DNA from 2 places in the Nonomuraea sp. B19D2 genome. Region 2 is predicted to be linked to the other one. Evidence: riboswitches for the same ligand, from Rfam matches in the RefSeq annotation. Region 2 holds a riboswitch; the other holds the start of a gene.
The links. Region 2 has a riboswitch for glycine ahead of gcvP (aminomethyl-transferring glycine dehydrogenase). Riboswitches for the same ligand answer to the same signal wherever they lie in the genome.
Positions count from the first base shown of each region.

Region 1: linked by a shared signal. The riboswitch ahead of gcvT (glycine cleavage system aminomethyltransferase GcvT) and the one ahead of gcvP (aminomethyl-transferring glycine dehydrogenase) in region 2 are both predicted to bind glycine.

Region 1 is NZ_JBEFAK010000010.1:24,570-39,426, forward strand. Features, by position in the region: gene ABN273_RS19855 (DUF4331 domain-containing protein) at 1-591, shown strand, start outside; gene ABN273_RS19860 (tetratricopeptide repeat protein) at 753-1,955, shown strand; gene ABN273_RS19865 (nickel/cobalt transporter) at 1,952-3,496, shown strand; gene ABN273_RS19870 (PadR family transcriptional regulator) at 3,557-4,132, shown strand; gene ABN273_RS19875 (SGNH/GDSL hydrolase family protein) at 4,129-4,932, shown strand; gene ABN273_RS19880 (hypothetical protein) at 4,899-5,423, opposite strand; gene ABN273_RS19885 (hypothetical protein) at 5,423-5,746, opposite strand; gene ABN273_RS19890 (hypothetical protein) at 5,750-6,505, opposite strand; gene ABN273_RS19895 (FadR/GntR family transcriptional regulator) at 6,549-7,244, opposite strand; gene ABN273_RS19900 (glutamine synthetase family protein) at 7,369-8,739, shown strand; gene ABN273_RS19905 (aldehyde dehydrogenase family protein) at 8,749-10,092, shown strand; gene ABN273_RS19910 (3-oxoacyl-ACP reductase) at 10,098-10,862, shown strand; gene ABN273_RS19915 (gamma-glutamyl-gamma-aminobutyrate hydrolase family protein) at 10,878-11,570, shown strand; glycine riboswitch at 11,683-11,780, shown strand; glycine riboswitch at 11,781-11,878, shown strand; gene gcvT (glycine cleavage system aminomethyltransferase GcvT) at 11,913-12,998, shown strand; gene gcvH (glycine cleavage system protein GcvH) at 12,995-13,384, shown strand; gene ABN273_RS19930 (L-serine ammonia-lyase) at 13,442-14,818, shown strand.
Region 2 is NZ_JBEFAK010000031.1:46,282-61,138, forward strand. Features, by position in the region: gene ABN273_RS40310 (TetR/AcrR family transcriptional regulator C-terminal domain-containing protein) at 1-523, shown strand, start outside; gene ABN273_RS40315 (DUF5999 family protein) at 726-917, shown strand; gene ABN273_RS40320 (alpha/beta hydrolase family protein) at 919-1,509, opposite strand; gene ABN273_RS40325 (hypothetical protein) at 1,601-1,939, shown strand; gene ABN273_RS40330 (tetratricopeptide repeat protein) at 2,059-2,856, opposite strand; gene gcvP (aminomethyl-transferring glycine dehydrogenase) at 2,995-5,835, opposite strand; glycine riboswitch at 5,891-6,003, opposite strand; glycine riboswitch at 6,004-6,103, opposite strand; gene ABN273_RS40340 (MerR family transcriptional regulator) at 6,227-6,847, opposite strand; gene ABN273_RS40345 (bifunctional nuclease family protein) at 6,995-7,465, opposite strand; gene ftsR (transcriptional regulator FtsR) at 7,599-8,252, opposite strand; gene ABN273_RS40355 (double zinc ribbon and FHA domain-containing protein) at 8,320-8,832, opposite strand; gene ABN273_RS40360 (sugar phosphate nucleotidyltransferase) at 9,137-11,641, opposite strand; gene clsA (cardiolipin synthase ClsA) at 11,646-12,227, opposite strand; gene ABN273_RS40370 (hypothetical protein) at 12,481-12,678, shown strand; gene ABN273_RS40375 (GNAT family N-acetyltransferase) at 12,715-13,533, opposite strand; gene ABN273_RS40380 (phosphoribosylanthranilate isomerase) at 13,523-14,125, opposite strand; gene ABN273_RS40385 (hypothetical protein) at 14,130-14,540, opposite strand; gene ABN273_RS40390 (response regulator) at 14,660-14,857, opposite strand, start outside.

The sequences.
Region 1 (14,857 bases), on a different contig from region 2:
AAGTTCAACGGCAGCAGGTACGTCCAGGTCTCGCGCCTGTGCAACCCGCTGGTGAACGAGGTCGTCTCGCCCGCCGGGCTCAAGGACGCCTTCAACGCCCTGTCCCCGGAGCAGGACGCCGACGTGGCGCCGCTGGTCAAGCGGGTCACCGACCCCGAGGTGGCCAGGCTGCTCGAGGCCATCTACGGCATCAAGGCCCCCGCGACCCCGCGTGCCGACCTGGTCGAGATCTTCCTGACCGGCATCGCCAAGCAGAACGGCCCCATCAAGGCCGACCTGAACTCGCAGGTGCTCAACAAGGACGCGGGCAAGCTGCGCCCCGCCGAGATGCTGCGGCTGAACATGGCGATCCCGCCGGCGAAGGACCCGAACCGCCTCGGCGTGCTGGCCGGTGACCTGCAGGGGTTCCCGAACGGCCGCCGACTCGCCGACGACGTCGTGGACATCGAGCTGCAGGCCGTGGCCGGCGCCGCGCTGACCGGCAAGCTCGTGCCCGGGCTGACGGACAAGGTGGACAAGAACGACAAGCCCTTCCTCCAGTCGTTCCCGTACATCCCGCTGCCCAGCAACGTCGCGGTGAACCAGCGCTAACTCCCTGACCGGCCTGCTCCCTCTCCAAGCAGGCCGGTCCGCCCTCCGGCGGCAGACCCCTCTCCCACCGTCTGCCGCCGATATGAGGCCGGCCGGCCGGGTCCCCGTCACGGCCGGCCGGCTGTCACCCCTCGAGGTCCCTCAGCACTGGAGCCTTGGACATGCGTTCCCTCGCCGTATTCGCCGGACTGGCCCTCCTCGGGGCCATGGCCTTCACGATCTTCTCGTTCTCGGCGGCGCCATCGGAGCAGCCGGTGGCGCAGGCCGAGCCGTTCACCGAGACGCTGCAGGAGCGGCTCAAGCGCCTGCCGGGCGACTACCGCGGCTGGGCCGAGCTCGCCTCCCAGTACGTCGACCAGGCCAGGATCACCGGCGACCCGTCGTACTACACCAAGGCCGAAGGCGCGATCGCCACGGCCGCCAAGCTGAGGGCGGGCGACGACGCGGTGCTCACCGGCCAGGCGGCGCTCGCCGCGGGCCGCCACGAGTTCGCCGACGCGGTGCGGCTGGCCGAGTGCGCCATCCGCGCCAACCCGTACGGCGCCGCGGCCTACGGCGTGCTGGCCGACGCGAAGACGCAGCTCGGGGACCTGCGCGGGGCGCAACGAGCGGTGGAGGAGATGATGGGCCTGCGTCCCGGAGTGGCGGCGTTCGCCCGCGCCTCGTACGCGGCCGAGCTCCGCGGCGACCTGGCGGGGGCCCGCAAATACCTGGAGCTGGCGGAGAGCGACGCCTGGTCGCCCGCCGACGTCGCCTACGCCCGCTACTACCAGGGCGAGCTGGCGCTCCACTCCGGCGATCTCACCACGGCGGCCGACCGGTACGCCAAGGCCCTGCAGGTCTACCCCGCCTACCCGTCGGCCCTCGCGGGCCAGGCCAGGACCGCCGCGCTGGCCGGCCGCCTGGCGGAGGCGCTGGCCCTGTACGACACGGTCGTCGAACGCCTGCCTCTCCCCCAGTACCTGATCGAGCAGGGCGAGACCCGGCTCAAGGCGGGCCAGACCCCTGACTGGACGCTGCTCAAGGCGCAGCGCAAGCTGTTCCAGGCGGCGGGCGTGCGCGACGACCTGACCTGGGCCGAGTTCGAGGCCGACCACGGGGACCCGGCGCTGGCCGTCAAGCACGCCAGGGCCGAGTACGCGCGCAACCCGAACCTCGTCGCCGCCGACGCCCTTGCCTGGGCCCTGTTCAAGGCGGGCAAACCGGCCGAGGCGCTGCCGTACGCGAAGAAGGCCACCGCCACCGGCTGGCGGAACCCGCTGCTGACATATCACCGCGCCAAGATCGAGCAGGCGCTCGGCCGGTCCGTCACGGTGGACGCCGGCTTCGACCCGACGCTTCCCGCATTGGCGAGGTTCTCATGAGACTGCTCCGGCTCGGCCTGCTGTCCCTCTGCGCGAGCCTCCTGCTCGGCACCCTGTTCGGCACCGGGGCCGCCCAGGCCGCCGCTCCCGTGACGCTCCACCCGCTGGGCAACTTCACCGTCAACCACTACAACGGCCTGCGCATCTCTCCCTCCGAGGTGCGCAACCTCGCCGTCGTGGACCTGGCCGAGTTGCCGACGCTGCAGGCCAGACCCCAGGTGGACGGCTCGTATGCGGCTCGCCGCTGTGCCGCTCTGGCCTCCGCCCAGCGGCTCGAGGTGGCGGGCGGGGCGGTGCCGTGGCGGGTGGCCGGCTCCTCCTTCGCGTACGCCCCCGGCCAAGGGGGCCTCCAGACCAGCCGCCTGTCCTGCCGGCTCGTGGCCGAAGTCCGCGCCGCGGGGGCCATGGAGTTCACGGACGGGTTCGAGCAGGACAGGATCGGCTGGCGCGAGATCACCGCCGTGGGCGACGGGGTGCGGCTGGTCCGCTCCTCGGTGCCTTCCGTGAGCGTCAGCAGGGAGCTGTACGCGTACCCCAACGACCTGCTGGCGAACCCGCTCGACCAGCGCACCGCCACGCTGACCGTCGCCACCGGCCCGAGCCTGCCCGCCTCCGGCGCTCCCGGCGGCGGCACGGTGCCGGGCGGGATCGGCGGCCCGATAGGTGACGCCCTGGCCGCCTTGGACCGGATGTTCACGGGCCTGATCGGCTCCGACTCGCTGACGGTCCCGCTCGGGCTGCTGGCGGTCGGGCTGGCCGTGGTCCTGGGGGCCGGGCACGCGCTGATCCCCGGGCACGGCAAGACCGTCATGGCCGCGTACCTGGCCGGGCGGCGCGGTCGCCCGCGCGACGCGCTCGTGGTGGGCGCGACGGTGACGGCCACGCACACGGTCGGGGTGCTGGTGGTGGGGCTGCTGCTGAGCGTGTTCACTGCGCTGGCGGGCGAGTCGGTGCTGGCCTGGCTGGGCGTGGCCAGCGGCACCCTGATCGCCGCCATCGGCCTCCGCCTCCTCCTGAACGCCCGCCGCCCCAGCCACGGGCACGGGCACGGCCACGGGCACGGGCACGGGCACGGGCACGGGCACGGGCACGGGCACGGGCACGGGCACGGGCACGGGCACGGGCACGGCCACGGCCACGGGCACGGGCACGGGCACGGGCACGGGCACGGGCACGGGCACGGGAGCGGGAGCGAGAACGAGGAGGGAGAGCGCGCGACAAAGCGGGCACCCCTGGTGGGCCTCGGCGTCGCGGGCGGCCTCGTCCCCAGCCCCTCGGCCCTCGTCGTCCTCCTCGGGGCCATCGCGCTCGGCCGCACCTGGTTCGGGGTGGCGCTGGTGACCGCCTACGGCGTCGGCATGGCCGCCACCCTCACCGTCACCGGCCTGCTCCTGGTCAAGCTCGTGGACCGCCTGGAGCGACGCGCCGCGGCGGGCCGCCGCCTGGCCGCCAGGCTCTCGGGCCTCGCCCCGGTGGGCACGGCCGCGATGGTGGTACTGCTCGGCGCGGGCCTGGCCCTCCGCTCGGTGGCCACCCTCTAGCCCCGGTAAGCCCGCTCCGGTTATAGTCATGTCCATGACTACTCATGGACATGACTATCCATGGCTCTGAGGCATGCCATGCTGGCGGCCCTGCTCGGCGGCGAGTACAGCGGCTACCAGCTCACCAAGATCTTCGACGTCGGCGTCTCCAACTTCTGGTACGCCGCCCCTCAGCAGCTCTACGCAGAGCTGACCAAGCTGGAGGCCCACGGGTTGATCGCGGGCCGGGAGGTCGTCCAGAAGGGCCGTCCCAACAAGCGGGTGTTCACGGTCACCGAGGCCGGGGCCGCCGAGCTGGCGCTGTTCGCCGCGACCCCGCCCAAGCCCCTGCTCATCCGCGACGACCTCGCCGTCAAAGTGCATGCCGTGGACCACGTCGACCCGGGGCCCGTGATCGAGCAACTCCGGGAGCGGGCCGAGGAGGCCGCCGTCAAGCTCGCCTTCTTCGAGCAGACCCTCCTACGCATGCGCGGCGACCAGGACGAGGAGACGTTCCTGCGCCAGGGCGAGCACGTGGGCCCGTACCTCTCCTGCCTGGCGGGCTGCCGCCTGGAGCGCGAGATGCGCGACTGGTGCCTGGAGACCGCCCGAACCCTGACCGAGCGAGCAGCCCACACACAGAGGACGAACTCATGACGTATGCCCGTTTCGTCGCGATCGGCGACAGCCAGACCGAGGGCCTCGGGGACGGCGACGACATCATCGGCCACCGCGGCTGGGCCGACCGGCTCGCCGAGCACCTGGCCCACGCCAACCCCGACCTGTGCTACGCCAACCTCGCGGTCCGCGGCCGCCAGGCGGCCCAGATCCGGGCCGAGCAACTGCCCGCCGCCCTGGCCCTGCGTCCCGACTTGGTCACGGTCATGGCAGGCATGAACGACATCATCCGGCCCGGCTTCGACGCCGCCAAGGTCGCCGACATCGTGGCGGACATGATCGCCCAGCTGACCGCCGCGGGCGCGCACGTGGTCACCATGACCTTCCCCGACATCTTCCGGCTCGCTCCGCTGGCCCGCCCGCTCCGGCCCAGGCTGCTCGACTTCAACGCCCGCATCCGCGAGGCCGCCACCCGTCCCGGGGTCACGCTGGTGGACACGTTCCCGCTCGACTTCACCGTGGACGCCCGCATGTGGAGCGTCGACCGGCTGCACGCGAGCCCGACCGGCCACGCCCGCTTCGCCGCCGGCGTCGCGCACGCTCTCGGCCTGCCCGGCAGCGACGACGCGTGGACGACGCCCCTGCCGCCCCTGCCCGCCCCGGGCGCCTTGCGTGCCGCGTCGGGGGAGGTGCGCTGGCTCGCCGCCTTCGCCGGCCCCTGGATCGGCCGCCGCCTCCGCGGCCGTTCCTCCGGCGACGGCCGCACCGCCAAACGCCCGCTGCTCACGCCGCTGATCGACGGCGATCAGTCGATGTCGGGCAGGTCGTCGGCGTCGTAGTCGACATCGCCGTCGTCCGCCCGGCGCCACTTGATGTCGTCCACCCATCCCTGCGCGAACCGACGGATTTCCTTGATCCGCTCCTCGCCCACGCCATAGGCCTCGAATGCCTCGTCGTCCATGAGGTCGACGAACTCCAGCCGCGCGAGCAGGTCATACACCGAGAAGAATTCATGGTGCATGGCGGCGAGTTGCTCGAGCGCCCGATAGGAGTACAGATGGGCCACGGCGGCGACGTCGATGATGTCGCGGGCGAGGCTTCGCTCGTGCACGGCGCGCATCTTCAACCCGACCGCGTCATCCAGCCCGAGCACGTTGGCCACGTCGGGCAGCGGCAGCTCCATGGCGGTTGCGAAGTCAAGGTCCTTGCTCGGCCGGTCGGTGAAGCCGTGAGCCTTGATCGCATAACCGCCCGCGAGCACCAGACCGTAGCGCTCGCAGACGGGCGACACGGCATGAAGCAACCGCTCCTGGAAGGGCGGAAAGTGCATCAGGCGCCACTCTCCCGCGGCAGCGAGAGCTTCTTCTCCCAGACGTGACGGTAGCCGGGTCCAAGCCCTCTCCTCAGCACTGGCCAGTCATCGACGAGGAGGTCTGCGTTCAGATACGTCTCGTAATCGACCCGCCGACCGGTGGTGATCACGGTGCGGTACATCTCCATCCGGATCCCGGGCTTGGACAGGTCGAACTCCGTCAGCCCCGACCACGCCAGGTGCGGCGGCAGAGCGACCACACCGCCGGCCGGCCCGTGCAGGTCGGCCAGCGAGTCGGGGACCTTCTCCTCGAGCCCCTCATAGATCGAAGGAAGCGCCATGACTCAAGTATGCCGACGGCCGCGCCGAGTGGAAGGCAGATCGTGACGCCCGGAGAGGAACTCCTGGAAGGCGATCTTGACCTTGATCACCGGCCGCCGCCAGCGCTCCTCGCGGCGTATGGCCTTGGCCATCTTGCGCGGTGACCGCTTGGCGAAGAACCAGTGGGCCCACGGCGAGCCGGGGCGCGCCAGCCGTACCGCGCCCACCAGCAGCATGGGCGGGACGAACAGGCCCGCCATCCCCGTCCAGATCTTGCCCTTGAGCAGGGTGATGACGGCCAGCACGAGGTTGGCCACGATCAGCGCGGCAGGGTTGACCGGCGTGCCGTAGTCCCAGGTCAGCGGGCGCAGGCCGATGAGGAGCAGGCCGGTGACGGCGACGGCGATGAAGACCGCGTCCACCGAGGTGCGCCCCTCCTCCTCCCAGTACACGTCGTGCAGGTGCAGGATCAGCGCGAACTCGTCCAGCACGAGCGCGGACCCGATGCCGAAGATGCAGGCCGCGGCGGCGTAGCCGGCCTGCGAGGCGGAGGAGACGATGAGCCCGGAGACGCCGCCCACCAGCATCAGTACGACGCCGAACACGACGTGGTGGATGTGCATCTCGCCCACGTTCACGTTGCGGAACCAGCCGACCTTCTTCCTGATCAGGCGGACGTTGATGCGGGTGGCGATGAACGCCACGATGAGCGTGACGAAGTAACAGAACAGCGGCAGCCGTCCTGTGGTGACAATGCTCTGCTGAAACCAGTTGCCCATGACTCTAAAAGAGATGGTACGAGCCGTCCGCCCCTTCCATGCCTCAGGACAGGAATGCCCGCAAAAGAGCTGCCGTGCCCTCCAGGTGCTCGCTCACCGCCCGGCGGGCCGCGTCGGGGTCGCCGGAGAGGATGGCGTCCACGATGGCCTGGTGCTGCACGGCGGCGTGGTCCAGGTTGACCTGGAGCATCGGGATGGCGTTCAGCAGGTCGCTGACCCGCGAGCGGGCGTCGGCGCACGCCGTGGCGAGCAGGGTCGAGCCGGTCAGCTCGGCGATGGACAGGTGGAAGGCCGTGTCGAGGCGGCGGTAGTCCTCGATCGGGGCCTCGTTCAGATCCGACAACCGGCGGCGGAGCACGTCCTCCTTCTCCGGCGTGAGGCCGGACGCGGCCAGCACCTGCGCCGCCCCGCACTCCACCGCCAGGCGGAACGTGAGCGCGTCCGACACGTCGTCCGTGCCCATCTCGGCCACGACCTGCTGCAGATCGCCCGGGTCCGGCTTGTACGTGACGAACGCCCCGCCGTAGCGCCCCCGGCGCACGTCGAGATAGCCGGCGTCCGACAGCGCGCGGATGGCCTCGCGCAAGGTGACCCTGCTGATGCCGAGCTGGACGGCCAGCTCGCGCTCCGGCGGCAGCTTGTCGCCGGGCGGGACCACGCCCAGCTTGATCGCCTGGAGCAGCCGTTCCACGGTCTCCTCGAAGGCGTTGCCGGCCCGCACCGGCCGTAACACCGTCATCAAACGCGCCGACTCGTCCAACGTGTCCTCAGGTCTTGACAAGAGATCCCGCTATACACCTCAATGGTCTAACACTAGCCCAATCAGCGGGAGAGCGCCTCAGCCCAGATCGGAGCGGGACAGCGTGAACGAGGGGTCGAGCACCGGGTTCCTTTCCGTCAGCGAGCTGCGCGACGAGGTGGCGGCCGGGCGCATCGACACCGTCCTCCTCGCGATCGCCGACATGCAGGGCAGGCTGCAGGGCAAGAGACTGTCCGCCCGCTATTTTCTCGAAGAGGTGCTGCACCACGGCTCGGAGGGGTGCAACTACCTGCTGGCCGTGGACGTGGACATGAACACCGTCTCCGGATACTCGATGTCGTCCTGGGAGCGGGGCTACGGCGACTTCGTGATGAAGCCGGACCTCGCGACGTTGCGCAGGGTGCCGTGGCACGAGGGGACCGCGATGCTGATGGCGGATCTGGCCTGGGAGAGCGGCGGCGACGTGACCGCCTCGCCCCGGCAGATCCTGCGCAGGCAGCTCGCCCGCCTCGCCGAGCGCGGGCTGGCCGCGTACGTGGGCACCGAGCTGGAGTTCTGCGTTTACGAGGACAGCTACGAGGACGCGTGGAAACGCGGCTACCGGGACATGTCGCCGGCCAATCTCTACAACGTGGACTACTCTCTGCTCGGCACCGCCCGCATCGAGCCGCTGCTCAGGCGGATCAGGCGGAGCATGGAAGGCGCCGGCCTGTACGTCGAGTCCGCCAAGGGCGAATGCAACCTGGGCCAGCACGAGATCGCCTTCCGCTACGACGAGGCGCTCAGGACCTGCGACCACCACGTCATCTACAAGAACGGCGCCAAGGAGATCGCCGCCCAGGAGGGCAAGTCGATCACCTTCATGGCCAAGCCCAACCAGCGCGAGGGCAATTCCTGCCACATCCACATCTCGCTGCGCAGCAGCGAAGGGGATCCGGTGATGGCGGGCGATGGGCCGCACGGGCTCTCCCCGCTCGGCGCCCGCTTCATCGCCGGGCAGCTCGCCTGCCTGCGCGAGCTCACCCTCCTGTACGCCCCCAACATCAACTCCTACAAGCGCTACGTTCCCGGCAGCTTCGCGCCCACGGCCGTCAAGTGGGGCGTGGACAACCGCACCTGCTCGCTCCGGCTCGTCGGCCACGGACTGTCGCTGCGCGTGGAGAACCGGGTGCCGGGGGGCGATGTCAACCCGTACCTCGCGGTGTCCGCGCTGATCGCGGCCGGGCTGCACGGCATCGACAACGAGCTGCCGCTGGAGAGCGCGTACGAGGGCAACGCCTACGACGCCGGCGCCGAGACCGTCCCCCACACGCTGCGTGACGCGCTGGCGCTGTTCGAGGGGTCGAAGCTGGCGCGCGAGACGTTCGGCGAGGACGTGGTCGAGCACTACGCGAACAACGCGCGGGTGGAGCTGGCCGCGTTCGACGCGGCGGTGACGGATTGGGAGCTGTTCCGTGGTTTCGAGCGGATGTGAATGGGGCGCATGAAGATCGTTAATCCGGCGACGGAGGATGTCGTCGCCGACGTCGAGCTGGCCGACGCCGCCGAGGTCGACCGGGCTGTGGAGCGTGCCAGGAAGGCGTACGGGAGCTGGCGCGAGGTGTCGCCCGGCGACCGGGCGCGGCTGCTGCGCAGGTTCGCGGACCTGGTCGACGAGCACGGCGAGGAGCTGGCGCGGCTGGAGCTGGCCAACGCCGGGCACCCGATCGGCAACGCCCGCTGGGCGGCCGGCAACGTGCGTGACGTGCTGCACTTCTACGCCGGCGCCCCGGAGCGCGACCACGGCAGGCAGATCCCCGTGGCCGGCGGCGTGGACATCACGTTCCAGGAGCCGCTGGGCGTCGTCGGGGTCATCGTGCCGTGGAACTTCCCTATGATGATCATGGCGTGGGGCATGGCCCCAGCGCTCGCGGCCGGCAACACGATGATCGTCAAGCCGGCCGAGTGGACCCCGCTGACCGCGCTGAGGCTGGCAGAGCTGGCCCTCGCCGCGGGCCTCCCCGAGGGGGTGCTCCAGGTTCTGCCTGGGGCAGGGGAGGTCGCGGGGGCCCGCCTGGTGGAGCATCCCGGCGTGGCGAAGATCGTGTTCACCGGCTCCACCGAGGTGGGCAAGGAGATAGCCGCCAAGGCGGCGCGGCACGTCAAGCGGGTCACGCTGGAGCTGGGCGGCAAATCCGCAAATATCGTCTTCGCAGACGCCGATCTCGAGAAGGCGGCGAAAACCGCGCCCTATGCCGTTTTCGACAACTCCGGCCAGGACTGCTGTGCCCGGTCCCGGCTGCTCGTCCAGGCCGAGGTGTACGACGAGTTCATGGAGCGCCTCGCGACGGCCGTACAGGGCGTCAAGGTCGGCGACCCGCTCGACGAGAGCACCGAGATGGGCCCGCTGATCAGCGCCGAGCACCTCGACCGCGTGCGCGGCTTCGTCCAGGGCACCCCCTACCTGCAGGGATCCTGCCCCGACGGCAAGGGCTACTGGTTCCCGCCGACCGTGCTGACGCCCGACGTGACGGACCGGGCGTTCACCGAGGAGATCTTCGGGCCGGTCGTGTCCGTGGTGCGCTTCCAGGACGAGGCCGAGGCCGTACGGATCGCGAACGACACCCCCTACGGCCTGAGCGGCTCCATCTGGACCCGCGACGTCGGGCGGGCGCTGCGCGTGGCCCGGGCGGTGGAGGCGGGCAACCTGTCGGTCAACTCGCATTCGTCGGTCCGCTACTGGACCCCGTTCGGCGGCTTCAAGCAGTCCGGACTCGGCAGGGAACTCGGCCCCGACGCCCTGGCGGCGTTCACCGAGACCAAGAACGTCTTCATTTCCTGGGAGTGAATCAAGTGCAGCGTTTGCAGGATCGGGTCGCCGTCATCACGGGCGCGGGCAGCGGCATCGGGCTGGCCACCGCGCGCAGGTTCGCCGCGGAGGGCGCCAGGGTCGTCTGCGTGGACGTCGACGAGGAGGCGGGCGTCAAGGCGGCGAACGAGGTCGGCGGCCTCTTCGTCAAGGCCGACGTGACCAGCGAGGACGACGTCGTCCGGATGTTCAGTACGGCCCACGACACCTACGGCAGCGTGGACATCGCCTTCAACAACGCGGGCATCTCGCCCCCCGATGACGACTCCATCCTGGAGACCGGCATCGACGCCTGGCGCCGGGTCCAGGAGGTCAACCTGACCAGCGTCTACCTCTGCTGCAAGCACGTCATCCCGTACATGCGGCGCCAGGGCAAGGGTTCGATCATCAACACCGCGTCCTTCGTGGCCGTCATGGGCTCGGCGACCTCGCAGATCTCGTACACGGCGTCCAAGGGCGGGGTGCTCGCGATGACGCGCGAGCTGGGCGTGCAGTTCGCCAGGGAGGGCATCAGGGTGAACGCGCTGTGCCCAGGACCGGTGAACACGCCGCTGCTGCAGGAGCTGTTCGCCAAGGACCCGGAGCGGGCACAGCGGCGGCTGGTGCACGTTCCCCTGGGGCGCTTCGCCGAGGCGTCGGAGATCGCGGCGGCGGTGGCGTTCCTGGCCAGTGACGACGCGTCGTTCATCACGGGTAGTGAGTTCCTGGTGGACGGCGGCATCTCCGGCGCCTACGTCACGCCGCTCTAGCTCTGGGGGATCATCGTGCAGCGTCCCGTCATCGGCATCACGTCGTACGTCGAGCCGGCGAACTTCACGGTCTGGGCGGACATGACCGTGGCGCTCCTGCCGTACATGTACGTGGAGCAGGTCGTACGCGCCGGCGGGCAGCCGGTCGTGCTGCCGCCCGCCGGCGAGCCCGCGCGGGTCCTGGAGCGCCTGGACGGACTCATCCTGGCCGGTGGCGGGGACATCGACCCGGCGAGGTACGGTGAGTCGCCCGGGGAGCACACCGGCTATATCCGGAAATTTCGTGATGAGTCGGAGTTTGCCGTGATCAGTGCGGCCCTCGACGCGGGCCTGCCGTACCTGGGCATCTGCCGCGGGCTCCAGGTGCTCAACGTCGCCCTCGGGGGCAGCCTCCACCAGCACCTCCCCGACGTGGTCGGGCACGCGGGCCACTCCCCCGCCCCCGGCCGCTTCGGTCCCATGCCCGTCACCGCCATGCCCGGCACCCGCGTGGCCAAGGCGCTGGGCGCCGACCCCGTGACGGTCCCCCACTACCACCACCAGGCCATCGACCGCCTCGCGCCCGGGCTCACGGTCGGCGCCACCGCCGGCGACGGCACGATCGAGGCGGTCGAGCTGGACTCGGCGCCCTTCGCCGTGGCCGTGCAGTGGCACCCGGAGGCCGCCGAGGACTGCGCGCTCTTCGAGGCCCTCATCGCCGCCTGCTGACCGCAGGACCCATGGCGACCGGGCGGAAAGCCGCCATTCACTTGAGGAGTCCATCAGCGGCCTGAACGCGACAACACCCCCATCACAGCACTAGGCTGACGGACATCACCGGCAAAACCGCGCGGGAGAGCACCCTGACAGCCGGTCAGGGTCCCTGAAGGAGCAAGCCCTCCCCGCAAACCTCTCAAGGCAAAGGACCGCGCGGCTGAGGTGACCTCTGGAAAGCAGGCCTTTGGGGGCCTCGCCGAAGGTGAAAGTCCGGCAAAACTCGGGCGAAGCTCTCAGGCATCGATGACAGAGGGGGAGGATGCTGGCATCCAATCCTGTCCAGAGGTGCGACAAATGTCCCGACCAACACCGCTACGAGACGTTCACCAGAGCCTCGGCGCCACGCTCACCGACTTCGCGGGGTGGCTCATGCCGCTCCGGTACGGGAGCGAGTCCGCGGAGCACAACGCCGTTCGGCAGGCGGCCGGGCTGTTCGACCTCTCGCACATGGGCGAGATCTTCCTGACCGGGCCGCAGGCGGGCGAGGCCCTCGACTACGCGCTGGTCGGCCACCTGTCGGCACTGACGCCCGGGCGGGCCAGGTACACCATGATCGTCAACGAGCGCGGCGGAGTGCTCGACGACCTCATCGTCTACCGGCTGGGGGACGGAGAGTTCATGGTCGTAGCAAACGCCTCGAACTACGAAAAAGTCGGTAATGAGCTGATAGAGCGTACGAAGGCGTACGACGTGGTGGTCGAGGATCGCTCGGACCAGTACGCGCTGATCGCCGTACAGGGGCCTCGGTCCCAGGAGATCCTCGCCACGCTCACCGACGCCGACCTCGACGGGCTCAAGTACTACGCGGGCCTGCCCGGGCTGGTGGACGGGCGGCAGGCGCTCATCGCCCGCACCGGCTACACCGGCGAGGACGGGTTCGAGCTGTTCGTCGCCAACCAGGACGCGGTGCCGCTCTGGCACGCGCTCATGGCGGCGGGCGAGCCGTACGGGCTCAAGCCCGCCGGCCTGTCCAGCCGCGACACGCTCCGGCTCGAGGCCGGCATGCCGTTGTACGGCAACGAACTCAGCGCCGAACTGACCCCGTTCGACGCGGGGCTGGGCAGAGTGGTGAAATTCGACAAGCCGGGCGACTTCGTCGGCAGGTCGGCGCTCGAGGCGGTCAAGGACGACACGCCGCGACGCCGTCTCGTCGGCCTGGTCGCGCGGGGACGCCGGGTGCCGCGCCACGGCTACCCGGTCACCAGGGACGGCGCCGTCGTCGGCGAGGTCACCAGCGGTGCGCCCTCCCAGACCCTGGGCAGGCCCATCGCGATGGCCTACGTGGACACCGGCGTCGAATCAGGCCTGGCCGTGGACATCCGGGGCAGCCAAGAACCTATGGACCTGGTAGAGCTGCCCTTCTACAGGAGGAACAAGTGAGCAACATCCCTGACGACCTGAGCTACACCAAGGAGCACGAGTGGGTGGCGGGCCTCGACGACGGCATCACTGTGACCGTCGGCATCACGGCCTTCGCCGCCGAATCCCTTGGTGACGTCGTCTACGTGCAGCTCCCCGAGGTCGGCTCGAACGTCGAGGCGGGCGACTCCGTGGGCGAGGTGGAGTCCACCAAGTCGGTGAACGAGATCTACACCCCCGTCGGCGGTGAGATCGTCGAGGTGAACCAGGTCGTCGTGGACGACCCGAGCCTGGTCAACAGCGACCCGTACGGCGAGGGCTGGATGTTCCGGGTGCGCGTCGAAGGCGAGCCAGAAGAAGTGCTCTCCGCCGAGGAGTACACGGCGCTCACCTCGGGCGAATCCTGATCCGTTTTCCCGGGGCCCCTCGCTGGGGCCCCGGCCCTGCATGAGAGGCGCCCATCAATGGCGATCAGCGTCTTCGACCTCTTCAAGATCGGCATCGGCCCGTCGAGCTCCCACACGGGAGGCCCGATGGCGGCCGCGCACAAGTTCGCCCGCGGCCTGCACGACGACGGCCTGCTCTCGCAGGTCGCGCGGGTCGAGGCCATCCTGTACGGCTCGCTCGGCCTGACCGGCAAGGGCCACGGCAGCGACAAGGCGGTCCTGCTCGGCCTCTCCGGCGAGAAGCCCGAGCTGGTGGACGTCGACTCCATCGACGCCCGGCTGGCCCGGATGCGCGAGTCCGGCACGGTCCAGCTGTACGGGACGCACGAGATCCCCTTCGTGGTCGGCCAGGACCTGATCTTCGAACGCAAGCTCTCCCTCCCTGAGCACCCGAACGGCATGCGCTTCACCGCGTACACGGCCGACGGCGAGCAACTGCGGGAGAAGGTCTACTTCTCGGTCGGCGGCGGCTTCGTCGTGGACGAGAAGGCCACCGGCGCCGACCGCATCAAGCCGGACGACACCGTCCTGCCCTACCCCTTCACCACCGGGGAGGAGCTGCTCAAGCACTGCTCCAACACCGGCCTGTCCATCTCGGCCCTCATGCTCGAGAACGAGAAGGCGTTCGGCCGCACCGAGGAGGAGATCCGCTCGGGCCTGCTGCGGCTGTGGCAGGTCATGTCGGAGTGCGTGCGCCGCGGCATCGCCAAGGAGGGCGTCCTGCCCGGCGGCCTCAAGGTCAAGCGCCGCGCCAACCAGCTCCACCGCCGCCTGCAGTCGGAGCCGGCCGAGAAGGACCCGCTGCAGGCCATGGACTGGGTGACGCTCTTCGCGCTGGCGGTCAACGAGGAGAACGCCGCCGGAGGCCGCATCGTCACCGCCCCCACCAACGGCGCCGCCGGCATCATCCCGGCCGTCCTGACCTACTACACCCGCTTCGTGCCGCACGCCGACGAGGAGGGCGTGGTGCGCTTCCTGCTGACGGCGGGCGCGATCGGCGTGCTGTTCAAGGAGAACGCCTCGATCTCGGGCGCCGAGGTGGGCTGCCAGGGAGAGGTCGGCTCGGCCTGCTCGATGGCCTCGGCCGCTCTCACGGAGGTCCTGGGGGGCACGCCCGAGCAGGTGGAGAACGCGGCCGAGATCGGCATCGAGCACAACCTGGGCCTGACCTGCGACCCGATCGGCGGCCTGGTCCAGATCCCATGCATCGAGCGGAACGCGGTGGCCTCCAACAAGGCCATCACCGCGGCCAGGATCGCGCTGCGCGGCGACGGCCGCCACTTCGTGGCCCTGGACAAGGCCATCAAGACGATGCGCGACACGGGCCGGGACATGCTGGACAAGTACAAGGAGACGTCACGCGGCGGCCTCGCCGTCAACGTGATCGAGTGCTGAACAACCCATCGAGTGGTACCATAATGTTGTACCACTCCT
Region 2 (14,857 bases):
GCGCATCATCGAGGCCGCACTCCACATCGCCGACAGCCAGGGCCTGCGCAGGCTCACCATGCGCCGGCTGGGCGACGCGCTGCAGGTGGAGGCCATGGCCATCTACCACCACCTGCCCAGGGGCAAGGAGGCGCTGATGGACGCCCTGGCAGAGCACGTGACCACGGTCCACGTCGAGCAGGGGCCGACCTGGCAGGAGACGGCCAAGGCCTGGTGCAGGGCGGAGCGCGAGCTCCTGCGGGAGCACCCTGGCGTACTCGCGCTGGCCCTGACAAAGCCCCCCAAAGGCGCCACAGCCCTCGCCATCAGCGAGCAGACAGAGCAACTCGCCGACGGCGGCCTGCCCGACGCGGCGGAGGCCGTACGCGCCCTGCGGGCCTTCGTCTTCGGGAGCGTGGCGGTCGAGGTTCAGCAGTCAGGCTGGGCCGATCCCGAGGTTGACGAGTGGGTCAGGCGTGACGAAAGAGCCGATGTGGATTTCGAGCGCGGACTCGACGCTCTGCTCAAGGGATTGCAAACGTAGTGCGCGTGTCGCGCTTGGCCCGTTATTCTGCATAAGGCACGCTGTGTCGAAGGTCACATGACCGGGCAAATCTCCCGTAACGGGTCGCAACGGGCTATGCCCGAGAATGTGACATACGTCGCACACTTGCCAGAACAACTTGCCCGAGCCGGCTCCCGACCCCCCAAACGGGAGCATCCCACGAGATATCGGAGGCACGCCGATGTGCCCGCACCACCCGGCCTGTCCGGACGCCGAGGCGCCTGACCGCGAGAAGGCACGCACTCTCGCCTGCCACCCCGAGCAGGGGTGGAGCCTGCTTTGCAACGGCGTTGTCCTGTTCGAGGACACCGGGGAGCTTCTTCCCAGCGGCGCCGCCATCGAACCGCACCGGCCCGTCGTCGGCGCCGCGTGAACTACGCGTAGTGGACGATCCACTCCGCCACGACCTCGCCCACCCGGGCGGGGTCCTTTTTCAGGTCATGCCCCTCCCCCGGCAGCACCACCAGGCGTGCGGCGTCCTCGGCGTCCGGCACCCCGAACGGATCCCGGTCCCCGTTGACCACCAGCACGTCCACCCCGGCGCCGCGTAGCTCGTCGGCCCTGGAGCGTTCCGGCTTCCCCGGTGGGTGCAGCGGGAAAGCCAGCGCCACCACCGCGGCCGCGCCGACCGCCCTGGCCGTACGGCAGGCCACCCGCGCCCCGTTGCTCCGCCCGCCCTGCACGACAGGCAGCCCGGGCCAGCGCGTACGCAACTCCTTGAGGACGATCTCCCACGCCTCGTCCTGCCTGGCCGCCGAGCCCGGCGCGCGCGCCCCCGCCACCCTGAACGCCTGCGTCACCCTGGCGACCGCGGCCCCGGCCTTGAGCGCGGCATCACGTACGGCCAGCAGGTCGGGAGCGTCCACTCCCCCGGACGACCCGTGGGTCAGCACCAGCAGCAGCCGCGGGTCCGTGGCCTCGTCCATTTGGACGAGCGCCGGCCCTCGCGGGGTCATGACCTCCATGCCAGCACCGTACCTGGGGAGGATCGCACGTTAGCTCTCAGGTCGGATGACGGCGTGCCGTCCGCGGTGAATGATTGCTCGCATGCCAGACATGCGCCCTATCCGGGATGATCTGCGGGCCACGCTGGACGCGCGCCGCGACCTCGGTCCCGAGTACGAAGCAGCGCTCGTCGAGTCGTTCGTGGAGCGCCTCGACGCCACGATCTCCGCCCGCGTGCGGGCCGAGCTGGACCACCACGGCGGCACGCCGCACAAGAAGAGCACTCCGGGCGGCGCGATGATTCCGATCGCGCTCGGCTCGATGGGAATCGGCATCCCGCTGACGGCCATCGCGGCGGGCTACGCGGGGCTGGTGGGGCTGACGATCGCCTGGATCGCGATCGTGATCATCAACGTGGCCGCGGCCGGGGCCATCATGCGCCGCAACTGACCCCCTGCGGGCACTCGGCGAAGACGACGGGGCGTCCGCCGGGCAGCCCGGCCGCGTACCTTGGGCCAGGACGTGTCTCCGCGCCTCCGGAGCGGCAGCGGGGTCCCGGGCCGGGTAGGTCAGGCGTCGCGGTGGTAGCGGAGGCGGACCTCGGCGGCCAGGGTCTCGTCCTCGTGTTCAAGCCCGTACGACCACACCCGCCCCGCGTCGTCGCCGCGCCCCCGCAGCGGCAGGGTCCGGGCCAGGAGCTCGATGGCCAGGGCGCTGGTCTGCGGATCCGCGCCGTGCTCGACGCTCTCCGCGAACTCCGCGCACGCCAGGTCCAGATGCGCGATGCCGAGCTGGACCCGCAGCCTCGGCACCTCCTCGGCCGGCGCGACCTCGAGGGCGTCCATGAGCAGGTCGGCCGCCGCCCCGGGCTCCCCCTGCTCCAGCAGCAGGTCGGCCAGCTGCTGGGCGGCGTGCGCGCCGACGTGCGGGTCGCCGGCCTCCATGGCGGCGTGCAGCTCCTTCTCGGCCTCGGCCGGGTCGTCCGAGCTCACGGCCAGCCGGGCCAGCGCGAGGTGGGCCAGCGGCACATACGCGGGCGTACCGACCCCCAGGACGGCCTGCCAGGCGGCCCTGGCCTGGTCGTCCCGGCCCTCCCGTTCGAACCCCTGAGCCAGGTGGCAGGCGGCCTGCGCGGCGTATTCGGGGTGTCCGGTGGCCAGCGCGGTCCTGGCGGCGGCCCTGGCGGCCGCCACGTCGCCGCGCTCCTCCAGCACCACGGCGAGCCCGACGGCCGCCTGCGCCCTGTCGGGCTCGTCGGGATCGGCGACCAGCTCGGCGAGTATGGCGGCGGCGCCGTCGAGATCGCCGCTCTCGGCCAGGCGGCGGGCGGTGTCGAGGGGCGGGGTCTCCAGCTCTGAGGACGTCAAGAGAGCTCCTTCTGGCGACGGTCGCACCGAGCCTAACGACTTCTGACGATCATGTCTGCTCAGTTGACGCGGAAGGACTGCCCGGCGGGCCTCCTGGTCCTCGTACGCGAAGCGACGAGGACCCCCGCCGCCTGGCTCCTAGTCCTCGTACGCCTCCAGCGGCGGGCACGAGCACACCAGGTTCCGGTCCCCGTACGCCTGGTCGATCCGCCGCACCGGCACCCAGTACTTCCCGTCCCGCAGCGACGGCACCGGATAGGCGGCCTCGGTCCGCGAGTAGGGGTGCGGCCACTCGTCCGCGGTGACCGACTCGGCCGTGTGCGGCGCGTTGCGCAGCGGGTTGTCCGTCCTGTCGTACTCCCCGGACGCCACCTTGGAGATCTCACCCCGGATGGCGATCATGGCGTCCACGAACCGGTCCAGCTCGCCGAGGTCCTCGCTCTCGGTCGGCTCGATCATCAGCGTCCCGGCGACAGGGAAGGACATGGTGGGCGCGTGGAAGCCGTAGTCGATGAGCCGCTTGGCCACGTCGTCCACGGTGACCCCGGTCTCCTTGGTGATCTGCCGCAGGTCGACGATGCACTCGTGGGCCACCAGCCCGCCGCGCCCCGTGTAGAGCACGGGGTAGTGCGGGGCGAGCCGCCTGGCCAGGTAGTTCGCCGACAGGATGGCCTGCTCGGTGGCCGCCGTGAGCCCCTCAGAGCCCATCATCCTGATGTACGCCCAGGAGATCGGCAGGATCCCCGCCGACCCGTACGGCGCCGCCGAGACGGGGCCCACCGGCGAGCCGTCGCGCAGCGGGTGGCCGGGCAGGTAGGGCGCCAGGTGGCCGCGTACCGCGACGGGCCCGACGCCGGGACCGCCGCCCCCGTGCGGGATGCAGAACGTCTTGTGCAGGTTGAGGTGGGACACGTCCGCCCCGAACTCGCCCGGCTTGGCCAGCCCGACGAGCGCGTTCAGGTTGGCGCCGTCCACGTAGACCTGGCCGCCGGCGTCGTGCACCTTGGCGCAGACCTCAGTGATCGTCTCCTCGTACACGCCGTGCGTCGAGGGGTACGTCACCATGATCGCGGCCAGCTGGTCGCGGTGCTTCTCGATCTTGGCGTCGAGATCGGCCAGGTCGACGTTGCCGTCGGAGTCGCAGGCCACGACCACGACCCGCATGCCCGCCATGATCGCGCTGGCCGCGTTGGTGCCGTGGGCGGAGGACGGGATGAGGCAGACGTCGCGCCCGTCGTGGCCATTGGCTCGGTGGTAGGCGCGGATGGCCAGCAGCCCGGCGAACTCGCCCTGCGAGCCGGCGTTCGGCTGGATGGAGACGGCGTCGTAGCCGGTCACCTCGGCCAGCCAGCCCTCCAGCGTGCCGATCAGCTCCCGGTAGCCGTCAGCCTGGTCGTCGGGCGCGTACGGGTGGATCGCGGCGAACTCGGGCCAGGTGACCGGCTCCATCTCGGTGGTCGCGTTCAGCTTCATCGTGCAGGAGCCGAGCGGGATCATCGAGCGGTCGAGCGCGATGTCCTTGTCCTGCAGCTTGCGCAGGTAGCGCAGCATCGCGGTCTCGGAGCGGTGGCTGTGGAAGACCGGGTGGGTCAGGTACGCCGACTCGCGCACCAGCGAGGCGGGCAGCGCGTCGGCGTCCCCGTCCACATCGGCGCTGTCCGCATCGGTGCGCTCGATCCCGAACGCGGCCCACACCTTGGTCAGCTCGGCGGCCCCGGTCTTCTCGTCGCAGGCGATGGACACGTGGTCGTCGCCGGCCTGCCAGAGGTTGACGCCCTGCTCGGCGGCGGCGGCGACCACGGCGGCGGCCCGGCCTGGCACGCGCACGAGCACGGTGTCGAAGAACTCGCGGTGCACGACCTCCAGCCCCGCCTCGCGCAGCCCGCCGGCCAGGGCCACGGCGTACCGGTGCACCCGCCGGGCGATCCCGCGCAGCCCCTCGGGGCCGTGGTAGACGGCGTACATGCCGGCGATGACGGCGAGCAGGACCTGCGCGGTGCAGATGTTGCTGGTGGCCTTCTCGCGGCGGATGTGCTGCTCACGGGTCTGCAGGGCGAGCCGGTACGCGGGGTCGCCGTCGGCGTCCACCGACACGCCCACCAGGCGGCCGGGAAGCTGGCGCTGCAGGCCCTCGCGTACGGACATGTACGCGGCGTGCGGCCCGCCGAACCCGAACGGCACCCCGAACCGCTGCGACGACCCGATCGCGATGTCGGCGCCCAGCTCGCCGGGCGCGGCCACGATCGTCAGGGCCAGCAGGTCGGCGGCGGCCACGACGAGCGCGCCCGCCTCGTGCGCGGCGGCGGCCACTGCGCGGAAGTCACGCAGCCGGCCCGACGCGCCCGGGTACTGCACCAGCACGCCGAAGCACTCGGGCAGCTCGCCGTCGAGGGTGTGCTCCACCAGCTCGATGCCGAGGGGCTCGGCCCTGGTGGCGAGCACGGACTTGGTCTGCGGCAGCGCGTCGGCGTCCACCACGAAGACGTTGCTCTTGGACTTGCCGGCGCGGCGGGCCAGCGTCATCGCCTCGGCGGCGGCCGTGCCCTCGTCGAGGAGGGAGGCGCCCGCGACGGGCAGGCCCGTCAGGTCGGAGACGACGGTCTGGAAGTTCAGCAGCGCCTCGAGGCGGCCCTGCGAGATCTCCGGCTGGTACGGGGTGTAGGCGGTGTACCAGCCCGGGTTCTCCAGCAGGCTGCGGCGGATGACGGCGGGCGTGACCGTGTCATAGTAGCCCAGGCCGATCATCGAGGTGAGCACGCGGTTGCGCCCGGCCAGGGCGCGCAGCTCGGCGATGGCCTCGGCCTCGCCGATGGCGGCGGGCAGCTTGAGCCGGTCCTTGGCCCTGATGGCCTCGGGAACGGCCACGGCCACCAGGTCCGCCACGGACTCGAAGCCCACGGCCTCGAGCATGCGCTGCTGCTCGGACTCCGACGGGCCGATGTGTCTGGACGAGAACGGCGGAGCTGACAGGTCGGTCATGGAAAGTGCCTCCCGAGGCTTTGGAGACCGGCGCCAGGGCGCGGGCGAGTGCCGGATCTCCCCCTCTGTCAGCGCGGCGGGACCGCGACCTGAGAGCTTCACCCCGCGAACGGGGCTTGCACCGTCGGTGAGACGCGCCTGGCGGGTGCGCCTGCTTTCCAGAGTTGCCTCGCCCGAGCGGTACGGGGTGCCTGAGAGATTCCGGGGAGGGTTGCTCCTTCGGCGCCCCGGAGCCCTCAGGCTCCAGAGACTCTCCCGCACGGGGTCGTCAGCCTTGCTGTCCTAGATTACAACCCTATCCGTTACGGACGAATTTCCACGACAGGGCACGTTTAGTCGGCCCGCGCGTAGGGGCCCCGTTCGGGGCCCACGCAGGCGGCGGGGTTCGCGCTCAGCCTATGCGTCGCGCGCGGCGGCGCCGGGCGAGTTCGTCAGCGGGGTGGTCGGCCGGGACGGTGTCCTCGACCGCCGCTCTTTCCCCCGGCAGCTCCGCGAGGGATCCCTCGACCTCCCGCCAGACCCGGCCGAGCGCGATGCCGAACACGCCCTGACCGCCCTGGAGCAGGTCGATCACCTCGTCGGCCGAGGTGCACTCGTAGACGCTGACGCCGTCGCTCATGAGCGTGATCTGCGCGAGGTCGGCCACCCCGCGGTCACGCAGATGCTGCACGGCCGTGCGGATCTGCTGCAGCGACACCCCGGTGTCGAGGAGCCGCTTGACGACCTTGAGCACCAGGATGTCGCGGAAGCTGTAGAGCCGCTGGGAGCCCGAGCCCTGCGCGGCTCTTATCGTGGGCTCCACGAGGCCCGTGCGCGCCCAGTAGTCGAGCTGCCTGTAGGTGATGCCGGCCGCCGCGCAGGCCGTCGGCCCGCGGTATCCAATGTCGGCCGGCAGCGTCGCCGGCTGCTCGTCGAAGAGCAGGCCCTGCTCCCCGGCACGCTGCCGCGCGCTCTCGCGCCGTACCGGATCTTCCTGGCCGGCCGTCTTTCCCTCGCCGCTGCTGACCGCCACGCGGACCTCCGGCTTTCTCTCATCCCGTGGCCTGATCTGGGGGTTCGTAAAGGGCGGCCACGGGTTTCACTTGCACCGTAGGACCGCGACCATGCTCAGTCAACGATCCGGCTCGGCGCGTCGTGAAGCGTAAATGCACCGAAATACCTACCCCGCCCTGCCGAAGTCTTCGGGAGTGATCGTGTCAAGGAACTCCCTGAACTTCTCCACCTCGTCCTCCTGGTCGTCCGGGATGATCACCCCGGCCTCCTGGACGACCTCCTCGCTGGCGAAGATGCGCGCTCCCGTGCGCAGGGCGAGCGCGATCGAGTCGGACGGGCGCGCGCTCACCTCCACGCCGTTGGAGAACACCAGGTCGGCGAAGAAGATGCCGTCGCGCAGGGCAACGATGTTGACCGCTCGCAGGCCTACGCCCAGAGCACTCAGCACGTCTCGGAAGAGGTCGTGGGTGAGCGGCCGCGGCGGGGGCTCCTCCGCTTGGGCCAGGGCGATGGCGGTCGCCTCGGTCATGCCAATCCATATAGGAAGGAACCGCTCCCCGTGTGCCTCCTTGAGCAAGACGATCGGCTGATTTGTGGGCATTTCTACTCGAACGCCCACGACCTCCATCTGCAACACGGGCTGCTCCGTATTCCTGACCGGTCACCCGGCACAGTTATCTGGCTCGTCGCTTCTGCTGACTGGCTACTGCAATTCAACGTAACACCCGGCGGGCATGGACCGCGCCTCCGCCTCCCAGCTCGACAGGGTCTCAGCGCCCCAGGACGGACCGGATCCCCGACCGCACAAGGGATGCGTGCAAATCGAGCAACAGTGCGGAAAGCTCCCTCGCGACCTCATCGGCCTCCCCGATGGCGCCGGGAGCCCGCCGTTTGAGTATGGGTGCGACGGTCTGCTCGACCAGGCCGCACTCGCGCTCGGCCGCCGCCTTGACCGCGCGCAGGTGGCGGGCGCGCAGACCGAAGCGGGCCAGGGCGCCGACGCTCCGGGCCACGTTGAGCGCCTCCTCGTCGTAGCGCCTGGCCACCGGGGCGAGCAGCCCGTAGTCCTCCAGCTCGGTGAGCGTCTCCTCGTCGATCCCCGCCGCCTCGAGCAGCTCGGCCCGGCTGAGCCGGACCTCCTGCTTGTCCTGCACGGCGCGCGGGCGGCCGAAGCTCTCCGCCATCCTGTCCTTGATCACCCGCAGCGGCAGATAGTGGTCGCGCTGCTCGGTCAGGATGAAGCGCAGCTGCTCCACGTGCAGGTGGGTGAACTTGCGGTAGCCGGACGGGCTGCGCTCGGGCTCGATCAGCCCTTCACCCTCCAAGAACCGGATCTTGGAGATCGTCACATCGGGGAACTCGCCGCGCAGCAGCGCGAGCACCTCCCCGATGCTCATGTGCGAGCGGGCCGCCTGTGCGCTCATGCGGCCTCCCTCGGCGGCCCCATGCGCTCGCATGAGGCTGTGCTTGTCGGTCGCCCGCTTCGTTCGCTCATGCGCCGGTGCTGGTCCGCATCAGGAAGACGAGGCGGAACTTGCCGATCTGCACCTCGTCTCCGGAGTGCAGGGGGACCTCCTCGATGCGCTCCCTGTTGACGTAGGTGCCGTTGAGGCTGCCCACGTCGCGCACGGAGAACTGGCCGCCGCGGTGCCGGTAGAACTCGACGTGGCGGCGGGAGACCGTGATGTCGTCGAGGAAGATGTCGCTCTCCGGATGGCGCCCGGTCGTGGTGAGATCCTTGTCCAGCCGGAAGCGGCTCCCCTGGTTGGGGCCCCTGGTCACCGTCAGCAACGCCGTGCCGGGCGGCAACTGCTCGACGAGCGCCCGCTCGGCCAGGAGCATGTCGCCTGTCTCAGCCTCGTACGCCTCGATTCCCGCGATGGAGATCGTAGATGTGGTGTCCCCGGAGACCTCGTGTCTGGTCAGCGGTGACCCACAACGGGAACAGAAACGGGCATCCTCGGGGTTGGCGTGCCCGCACTGCGTGCAGTAGACGCTCGGCATCGATCGGCTCGGCCTCCTACCGCGAAGACGCGGCGACGGTGCTCATGGGCGCGCCTCGCTTCGCTTTTTCAAGTTTGCGAATGCCGCAACATACGCTGATCAGCGGCAAAGGTCAAGGCGGGGCACTGGACTGTGGTTTGGACGCAGACAAAGTTACCGTCGCCCCCGCCCCGTGGTCCATGCCGCCGCGCGTTTCTACATTACGATCTTGCGGCACTGTCCGCGCACCCTGTAAGTGGCGTTCCGGGTTCCCTGTAACGCAACTGTCATCCGAGTGGCCTCCGTCACCGTCTGCGACTGCTGGTCAACCGGCGGCCTGCTCGACGATGCGGGCCCACCGTTCGAGCAAGGCCTGGGCGCTGTCCATGTCGTTCGCCTCGGCCCACAGGTCGGTGACGGGCTCGGCGGCGGCGGGCAGCACCAGCACCCAGCTCCCGTCGTCGTGGGCCACGCGCACGCCGTCGGTGGTGTCGATGCGCCGGCCCTCGTGCTCCGCCTCGGCCGCCTCGATGACCGAGCGCATGACGGCGCCCTTGGCCGCCCACGGCGTGGGCACGGTCCGCTTGAGCATCTTCACCTCGGGGATCCTGGCGTCGATCTGGCTGAGCGACAGGCGGGTGCGGGCCACCAGGCCGAGCATGCGCATGAACGCGGCCAGCCCGTCGATGGCCGGGCTGAACTCCGGCACGACGAAGCCGCCGCGCCCGTCCGCGGCGAAGATCATGTCGGCGTCGGCGGCGGCCGAGGTGAGGGCGTCGAGCGCGGTGGAGGTCCACTGCACCTGCACGCCGTGGAAGCGGCAGACCTGCTCGGCCACCCTGGTCGTGGTGACCGGCAGCGCCACCTGGCCGCCCCTGCGCTCGGCCGCGACGAGGTCGAGCACGACGAGCAGGGCGCGTTCCTCGTTGATGAGGTGGCCCATCTCGTCCACCAGGGCGATGCGCTCCCCCACCGGGTCGAACCGGACGCCGAACGCCGCCCGCGACGAGCTGACCAGCTCCGACAGGCGTTGCAGGTCGCGGCGGCGCTCGGCCAGCGTCTCGGTGGGCGAGACGTCGTCCAGGCGGGCGTTGACGGTGAGCACCTCGACGCCGACCCGGCCGAGCAGCGTGGGCAGCACCAGCGAGGACGTGCCGCCCGCGCAGTCCACGACGACCTTCATGTCCCTGACGTCGCCCACGTCGACGTGGCGCAGCAGCTCGTGGGTGTAGTCCTCGACGGCCCTGGCCGGGTAGGCGAGTGAGGCGATCTCGCCGGGGAAGGCGCGGCGGAACTCCTGGCGGGAGACGACCCGCTCCAGCTTGCGCTGCGCGGCCGGCGGCAGGTCGGCGCCGCGGCCATCCATGATCACGATGTCCACGCTCTGCGGGTCGCCCGGCGTGGTGCGCAGCGCGATGCCGCCCGCGACCGACTCGCGCGCCGTGTGGAAGCGGGCGACGGGCAGCGGGGCGGCCTCGAGGTCCAGGACGTTGATCGCGCCCGCGGTGAGCGCGCCGATGACGGCCCTCTTGAGCGCCCTGGCGGCCAGGGAGCAGTCGCGGGAGGTGACGACGTACTCGCCCTTCTTGAGGGTGGTGGCGTACGCGCTGGCCAGGCGGACGCAGAGCTCGGCGGTGATCTCGACGTTGACCAGGCCGCTGACCCCTCTGGGGCCGAACAGGTTGCGCTGGCCGCGCGACTCCCAGATGACGCTCGTGTTGACGACCGCGCCGGCCTCGATGGTCTTGAACGGGTAGACCCTGACGCCGCTGGAGACGTACGCCTCGGGCTCGATGACGCATTCGTCGCCGATGACGGCGTTCTCCTCGATGCGGGCGCCCGCCATGATGTCGGTGCTCTTGCCGATGACGCAGCCGCGCAGGTGGGCGGCGGGGCCGAGGTAGACGTTGTCGTGGACGACCGCGCGGTGCAGGAAGGCGCCCTCGCGGACCACGGCGTTGTTGCCGAGCACGGTGTACTCGCGCAACTCGGCGCCGGCCTCGACCTTGGCGTAGTCGCCGATGAGCAGCGGGCCCTTGAGCACGGCGTCGGGATCCACGGAGGCCGAGTCGGCGACCCAGACGCCCGGTGAGAGCTCGAAGCCGCCGATGTCCACGTTGACCTTGCCCGACAGGGCGTCGGCCTGGGCCTTGAGATAGCTGTCGTGGGTGCCTATGTCCTCCCAGTAGCCGTCGGCCACATAGCCGTAGATCGCGGCGCCGCGATCGAGGAGGGCGGGGAAGACGTCGGAGGACCAGTCGACGGGCTCGCCCGGGGCCACCGCGTCGAGGACTTCGGGCTCCATGACGTAGATGCCGGTGTTCACGGTGTCGGAGAAGACCTGGCCCCAGGTGGGCTTCTCGAGGAAGCGCTGAACGCGTCCCTCGTCGTCCACGATGATGATCCCGAACTCGAGGGGGTTCGGCACGCGCTTCAGGCCGATTGTCACAAGGGCCGAATTTTCACGGTGAAATCGGATCATGTCCGATAAATCGATATCTGTCAGGGCATCGCCGGAGATGACCAGGAATCGGGCGTCGCGGAGGCGGTCGGCGGCGTTCTTGACGCTGCCCGCGGTACCGAGGGGCACGTCCTCGGTGGCGTACTCGAGGCTCATGCCCAGCTCGTCGCCGTCGCCGAAGTAGTTGCGCACGAGGGCGGCCAGGAACTGGAGCGTGACCACCGTCTCGGTGACGCCGTGCCGCTTGAGCAGGCGCAGCACGTGCTCCATGATCGGGCGGTTGGCCACGGGCAGCAGCGGCTTGGGCTGGTTGGCGGTCATGGGACGCAGCCGCGTGCCCTCTCCCCCTGCCATGACGACCGCCTTCACCCGATCACTCCTTTTTGGCCGCGGTTACGAGTTGGAGCACCTGCACCACGTACAACACGCCTGCCCACCAGTACAGGCCCGTTCCCCATAGCGCGAACGCCCACCCGACAATTCGGGCTATATCGGCATACCACCCCGTATGGGAGGCAAGGAAGAGGAGAGGGAAAGCGTACATGAGGTTGAACATGGCGGCCTTGCCCAGGAAATGCACCTGAAGTGCCTTGTAGCCATGTTTGCGAAGTACTGGGATGAAACTTCCGACGAAGAGTTCACGGCCCACGATGACCGCGACCAGCCACCACGGGATGACGTCACGTAGCAGCAGGCCGACGATGGTGGCGAAGACGTAGAGCTTGTCGGCCGCCGGGTCGATGATCCGGCCCAGCCTGCTGGTCTGGTTGAACGCCCGTGCGATCTTCCCGTCGAGCCAGTCGGTGAACCCGGCCACCGCGAGGATCCCGATGGCCCACCCGTCCGCCTTGGGTCCGAGAACCAGCCAGAGGAACACGGGGACGCCCAGGAGTCGCAGGAAGCTCAGGAGGTTGGGAACCGTCCAGATTCGGTCCTCGGCGGAAGTTTCGCTCACGCAGCAGACCCTACTGCGTGGAACTCCAACACAGCGGCCCCACCTTGAGCGCTTACCACGCCACCGACCGACGCCGCCATCCAGCGCTTATGGGGCCGTAGCGGGACGCCACACCCTACAGCTCCGGGGCGAGGCCGCACACCCGCTGCTCAGCGCTCGACGCCCGGCTCACGGACGGCGCCTCCGCGGGGCCCGAGGCGTAGGCGCGGCGGCACCCCGGGAACTGTCGGTGCCGGGTGCTTGAGTGGGAGGCATGCGTTACGGCATCGACGTCGCGATCCTCGGCGACCTCGCGGACCCGGCACGCCTGGTCACCCTCGCCTGTGCGGCCGAGGCCGCCGGGTGGGACGCCGTGCTGGTGTGCGACCATTTGGCCTTCGCCTGGGGCATACCGTCGGCCGACCCGTGGGTGGCCTCAGCCGCCGAGCAGCTCAGCGACAGATCACGATAGCGGCTCGGATCGTCGCCGGGCCGAGGGGCGTCGTGGTCAGGCGCGGAGGAAGGCGTGGGTGCGGCCCAGCTCCACGAAGCCGAGCTTGGCGTAGAAGTCCTTGGGCCAGTCGGCCGCGTCTGCCACCAGGAAGACCAGCTCGGCCTCCGCCGCCTGCGCGAGCAGCGCCGACATCAGGGCACGCGCGTGCCCCTTGCCCCGGCGCCTCTCGCCGGTGAAGACACTCTCGATCTGGGCGACGCCTCCGTGCACGTACAGGTCGGCCCTGGCGGCGATCTCGCCGTCAGGAGCGCGCACCCCCCAGAAGCTCACCTCGTCGGCGCCGCGCAGCCGGACCTCCACCCGCCGGGTAAGCCGGTCGAGCACCTCCTCCGGCGCCTGGGGCAGCGTCGCGCGCCAGTCGCGCCGCACCACGGGCAGCAGCTCCGCCAGGGAGAGCCGCTCGGCCGCGGGCGGGCTGAGCGGTCCGGGCGGGAGCGAGCCGCGGAAGGCCATGATCAGGTTGTTCTCCTGCTCGTAGCCCGCGGCGGCGAACGCGGGCGCGAGCGCGGTCCCGAGCCGGTCGTCGTCCACGCACACCAGCCGGTGCTCCCGCTCGGCGAGCACCTCGTCCGCCGCCCGCAGCAGCCTGTCGGCCGCCTCCGGCGCACCATCGGACGGCTCGGGGCCGGGGCCGACGATCAGCTTGTTGTCGTCGTACGAGCCGGGAAAACGATCGTCCAGCACCGCGAACCCGCCGGGCACCGCCACGACCCGGGGCGCCTTGCGGCGGGCGAAGGCGTGCTGGAAGCCCACCGCGCGGGCCAGGTCACCTGCCGCCGAGGCCGCCCGGTCCAGCGTGAGGTCAGCCGACACCGCGGACCTCCCGCAGGAACTCCCGGATGAGGGCCGAGTCCTTCACCCCGGGCGAGATCTCGACACCGCTGGACACGTCGACCCCCCACGGGTCGGCGGCCGCGATCGCCTCCGTCACGTTCGCGGGCGTGAGGCCCCCCGCCAGCAGCCACTGGCCGGTGGGCCGGCCGCGGACCGCGGCCCAGTCCCACGGCTGCCCGGAGCCGGCGTGCGGCGCGTCCACGAGGAGCAGGTCCTCGTCGAAGGCCCCGCACCGCAGGTCGGCCTCCGCGTCGACGGCCCTGATCAGCCGGAGGCCGAGGTCCTTGAGCGCGGTGAAGTCGCCGTGCGGGTGCCTGCCGTGCAGCTGGATGGCCCGCACCCCGGACGCCAGCGCCGCCGCCCGCACCGTGTCCGGGTCCTCCCCGCGGAACACCCCGACGGTCAGGACGTGGCCGGGCACCGCCGCGGCCAGCTCCGCCGCCCGCTCGGGCGTGATCCTGCGGGGGCTCCGGGTCATGACGAACCCGATCGCGTCCGCGCCCGCCTCGACGGCGGTGGCCACGTGCTCGGGCTCGCTCAACCCGCAGATCTTCACATACACCACACCCATGACCTTAGCGGCGGCGGGCGGCCGCCGGTGACCATGCCCAGCTGAGCACGGCCACGATCAGCCCGAACAGGAGCACCCCGTTGGGCAGGTGCGCCCCCAGCCACAGCCAGGTGAAGTGCTGGGCGAGCCCCACGACGAACAGCGCGACGCTGGCCAGCGCGGGCCAGCCCGCCCCGCGCCCGGGACGCCAGACGAGCACGGCCAGGACGATCTGGACGAGGGCCACGAGGTGGACGACCATGCCCGCCATGACGTGCGTCTCGGCCATGGCGGCGGACTCCACGGCCTGGCCGGCGAACGAGGCGGCCACGAGCAGCGCGGCGGCCTGGGCGGTGACGACGATGCGCAGGCTGTGAAGCAGGCCCGGCGAGAGCCGGGCGGCCGTCCTGGGGTGCTGAAGCATGGTTTCCGGCATGGTGATCAGAGGTCCTTTCCTGAAAGGCAGGGAGTTGACGGACCAATGTTCGGGCCGCGGGCCGCCGACGGTCGTCAGCCTGCCGGGTGATCGCCCGTCCGCCACCCGGCGGACCCCGCTCAGGAGGGCGGGCGCGGCTGGCGTACCGGGCGGAAGGAGGCGTCGACCAGGCCCGTACGGTGGGCCACGACCGCGGCCTGGATGCGGTTGCGCAGCCCCAGCTTGTCCATGGCCGCCGCGACGTGGGTCTTGACCGTCGTCACCCCCACGTGCAGCTCCTCCGCGATCTCCGCGTTGGACAGCCCGGTGCCGACCAG